DNA from 2 places in the Erysipelatoclostridium sp. An15 genome. Region 1 is predicted to be linked to the other one. Evidence: predicted binding sites of a transcription regulator. Region 1 holds the regulator's gene; the other holds the start of a gene.

Region 1 (2,431 bases):
AGTTCTTTAAATTACCAGCAGTTATCTTTTTTAATGGCGATGATCAAACCTTATCTAAGTGATTCTTTACAGGAGGTTTGTATTGAAGTTAATCCTGAAAGTATAGATGATAAGAAAATGAAAATTTTAAAAGATGGCGGGATCACTCGCTTGAGTATCGGTGTTGAATCATTTAATGAGAAAATATTAAAGGCAATTAATCGTCATCATAATAAACAGCAAGTTTATAATGTAATAAAGATGGCTCATGAGTTCAACATTGATAATGTTTCCATTGATTTAATGTATGGACTACCAAAACAGACTTATCAGGATATAAAAGCAGATTTACTGGAAGTTTCTAAATTAAATATTCAGCATATTTCTTATTATGCATTAATTTTAGAAGATCATACTGTTTTAAAAAATCAGGATTATCATTTATTGGATGAAGAAACAGAGTTACAAATCAATCGCATGATTGATAATGAACTTGCAGCGCTTGGTTTTTATAAATATGAAATTAGTAATTTTGCAAGACCAGGTTATCAATCAATTCATAACTTAGCTTATTGGCATTATGATAATTATTATGGGATTGGAATAGGTGCTAGTGGTAAGGTTGATGATTGTTTATATGAACATAATCGGAATTTAAATGCTTATTTAAAAAGGAAAAATATTATTGATAAAACTACTTATTCTAAAGAAGATACAATGTTTAATCATTTGATGATGTCACTTAGATTAACAGCTGGATTGGATCTAAATGAATTTAAAAGAAGATATGGTGTTACTGTTATGGATGTTTATCCTGATGCGCTTTTAAAGCATTTGAAGTTAAAAACGTTGGTTATTGAAAATGACCATTTAAAATGTAATGAGGAATCGATATATTTATTAAATAATATTTTGATCGATTTTTTATAAAAGAGGCAGCTTGATAGCTTGTATTCATTAATATTTTTGATGAATATAGGATATTTAGCTGTTTTTTTATTTTTTAGCACAAAGATGTTGACAGTGCTAAAAAAAGATGTATAATGTATTTAGCACAAAGGAAAGATGAGTGCTAAGGGTGGTGAAACTAATGCTAACAGCAAGGCAATTATTAATATTTAAATGTATTGTTGATGAGTTTATTGAAACTGCAGAACCAGTAGGCTCAAAGACATTGATGAATAAATACCAATTGCCATATTCAAGTGCAACCATTCGAAATGAGATGAGTAATCTTGAAGAATACGGGTATATTGAAAAAACTCATACTTCTTCAGGACGAGTTCCTTCGATTGAAGGTTATCGTTTTTATGTTGATAATCTAGCAAAGCATGATTTAGATGAAGGTGTAAAAAACCAGGTGGCTCAGATTTTTAGTGATCGTCATCGCAGCTTGAATGAAATTATTCAAGATAGCTGTGAGATGTTAAGTGATTTAACTCATTTAACATCAGTGGTTTTAGGACCTGATTCTAGCTTTGATACATTACAGCAAATAAGTGTTGTGCCATTAAATGAAAATCGAGTAACTGCGATTATTATTACTAATCAAGGACATGTTGAAAATAAAATTTTCGATATTAACCGTGAGCATAAGATGGAAGACTTATTAAGCTGTGTTGGCGTTATGAATGATTTGTTGATTGGAACTCCAATCGATCAGATTGCATTTCGTTTAGAAAGAGATGTAAAACCGATTTTGTCAGTTAAAATCAAGGAACATGAAGAATTATTCAATGCTTTTCTTGAAGCGTTTGTTCGTTTTGCTTCTAGCAACGTTTACTTTTCAGGAAAAGAGAATATGTTGTACCAGCCAGAGTATAACGATGTTAATAAGTTGAGAAGAATCGTTAGTGCATTTGAAAACTCTCAAGTATGGAATTTCTTACAGCCTTTATCCAATGAAGAAGGGGTTACGGTAAGAATTGGTTCTGATTCACCAATAAATGAAATTGAAGATGTTTCTGTTATTTCTGCTTCATTTAAGACCGGAGAAAGAACCAAGGGATCTATTTCAGTAATTGGGCCGACAAGGATGCCATATGAAAAAGTAGTTTCCTTAGTAGAGTATATTTCAAAGAATATTGAAGAAGCTTTCTTTGAAGAATTTGATGAGACAGATGATGATTCAAACGATGAATAGAGGTGAATATAATGAGCGATAAAGAAAATAATGTAGTAGACGAAACAGCAGAAGAAACTACTGAAGAAGTAGTTGAAGAAACAGAAAATATTGATGAAGATAAAGAAAAATCGGCTGAACAGCAAATTAATGATTTGATGGAAGAAGTAAATGCTTGGAAAACAGATTATTATAAAGTATTTGCAGATATGGAAAATCTTAAAAAGAGATTGCAAAATGAACATGCAAATGCCATGAAATTTATGATGCAATCATTTATTGAACAGTTATTACCGGTTGTTGATAATTTTGAAAGATCATTAGCAATCG
Region 2 (2,431 bases), on a different contig from region 1:
AACTAGTAAAGAATCATATCGATTAGAAATTTCTAAAATAAAATTTTATTATGAAGATTTAAGAAAGACAATTAAAATAGGAATGCCTAGTGCAATGCAAAATGCAGTTGTTTCTTTTTCTAACATTATTATGCAAACAAATATTAATGTATTTGGTGCATATGCAATGGCTGGAAATGGTTCATATACTAAAATTGATGGTTTTGCAATTTTGCCGGTTATCAGTTTATCAATGGCATTAACAACTTTTGTGGGTCAAAATAAAGGCGCTGGAAATTATGATAGAATTAAACAAGGGGCTAAAATAGGGACTTTAATTAGTTGTGGGACAATTCTTGTATTGAGTGTATTAGTTGTTTTTTCAGCACCATATTTATTACAGATCTTTTCATCAAATCCTAAAGTTATTGAATATGGTTTAATAATGATGCGCTGTTTAGCACCTGGATATTTATTTTTAACACTTTCACAGGTCATTTGTGGTATTTTAAGAGGAGTAGGAAAGACAAACATCCCTATGGTTGTTTTAATAGGGTGCTGGTGTGTTTTTAGAGTTATCTGGGTTATGATAACTACTAACTTATTCCATAATATAGTCTTTGTTGATCTTGGCTGGCCTGTTTCATGGGTGTTAAGTACTACGATTTTAATTATTTATTATTATAAAGCTAATTGGTTGGAAGAATAGCGGTTTTTAAATCGCTATTTTTTATATTTTTATATTGAAAAGTAGAATTTTGGAATATAAATAAATTTTTTAGCACTTGGGTTGACAAAGTGCTAAAAAGTATTATAATAATTTTAGCACTAAGATATGGCAAGTGCTAAAGATAAAAGGAGTGATTAACATGATTAAGCCATTACATGATAATGTTATTTTAAAAAAAGAAGAAGTAGAAAATAAAACATCTAGTGGAATTATTTTAACAACTGAAACTAAAAAGGAACCAGGTGTTGCTAAAGTTGTTGCATTAGGTCCTGATTGTAAAGCTGATATTAAAGTAAATGATAAAGTTGTATATAAAGAATATTCAGGAACTAATATTAAAGTTGATGATGTAGAATATATTGTAATTGAAGAAAAGGATATTTTAGCTTGTATAGCTTAAGGAGGTAATTTAAGATGGCAAAAGAAGTAAGATTTTCAAGTGATGCTCGTAAAGCAATGTTGAAAGGGGTAAATACTTTAGCTGATGCTGTTTGTATTACTTTAGGACCTAAAGGTCGTAATGTTGTATTGGAAAAAAGTTATGGTTCACCATTAATTACTAATGATGGTGTTAGTATTGCAAAAGAAATTGAATTAGAAGATAAATTTGAAAATATGGGTGCAAAATTAGTATATGAAGTTGCTAATAACACAAATGATGTTGCTGGTGACGGTACTACTACTGCTACAATTTTGGCTCGTAATATGATTGTTAATGGAATGAAAGCTGTTGACAAAGGATGTAATCCAGTATTAATGCGTGAAGGTATTGAATATGCAAGTAAAGAAGTTGCAAAAACAATTTTAAAAAATTCACGTCAAGTTGAAACAAGCAGTGATGTTGCTAGTGTTGCTACTATTTCAGCAGGAAGTAAAGAAATTGGTGATTTAATCGCTAAAGCAATGGATAAAGTTGGTCGCGATGGAATTATCAATGTTGATGAAAGTAATGGTTTTGATGATGAATTAGAAATCAGTGAAGGTATGCAATATGATAAAGGTTATGTATCTCCATACATGGTTTCTGATCGTGAAAAAATGACTGTTGAATTAGAAAATCCATATGTATTAGTAACTAATTCAAAAATTAATAATCTTCAAGAAATCTTACCAGTACTTGAACAAGTATTGAAAACAAATCAACCATTATTAATTATTGCTGAAGATTATGAAAATGAAGTAATTTCTACTTTAGTTTTAAATAAATTACGTGGTACATTCAATGTTGTAGCTACAAAAGCTCCTGGATTTGGTGATAACCAAAAAGAAATGTTACAAGATATTGCTGCATTAACAAATGCTAAATTCTACAACAAAGATTTAAATATGAAATTAGAAGATCTTCAATTAGATGAGTTAGGAACAATTAAAAAAGTAATTGTTACTAAAGACAATACAACAATGATTGGTGCTAATGAAAATAATAGTGAATTAAATGCTCGTATTGAAGAAATTAGATCAAGAATTGCTGATACTACTAATGAACATGATAGAAAACAATTCCAAGAAAGACTTGGTAAATTAACTAATGGTGTTGCAACTATCAAAGTTGGAGCAACAACTGAAAGTGAATTAAAAGAAAAGAAATTAAGAATTGAAGATGCTTTAAATGCTACTAAAGCAGCTGTTGCTGAAGGTATTGTAATTGGTGGTGGAGCTTGTTTAGTTGAAGCATATAAAGAATTAAAACCAGTTCTCAAAAATGATAATGTTGATGTTCAA

The links. Region 1 encodes HrcA, which represses chaperone genes, less so after heat shock. Its sites were predicted from a motif close to TTTTAGCACTNNNNNNNNNNNAGTGCTAAAA; they were not measured.
Region 2: the regulator HrcA is predicted to act here: its motif matches at 800-830, upstream of B5E92_RS10850 (co-chaperone GroES).

The regions. Positions count from the first base shown of each region.
Region 1 covers NZ_NFLA01000022.1:12,257-14,687, reverse strand. Annotated here, with positions in the region: gene hemW (radical SAM family heme chaperone HemW) at 1-909, shown strand, start outside; gene hrcA (heat-inducible transcriptional repressor HrcA) at 1,070-2,122, shown strand; gene grpE (nucleotide exchange factor GrpE) at 2,134-2,431, shown strand, end outside.
Region 2 covers NZ_NFLA01000035.1:17,334-19,764, forward strand. Annotated here, with positions in the region: gene B5E92_RS10845 (MATE family efflux transporter) at 1-688, shown strand, start outside; gene B5E92_RS10850 (co-chaperone GroES) at 849-1,109, shown strand; gene groL (chaperonin GroEL) at 1,124-2,431, shown strand, end outside.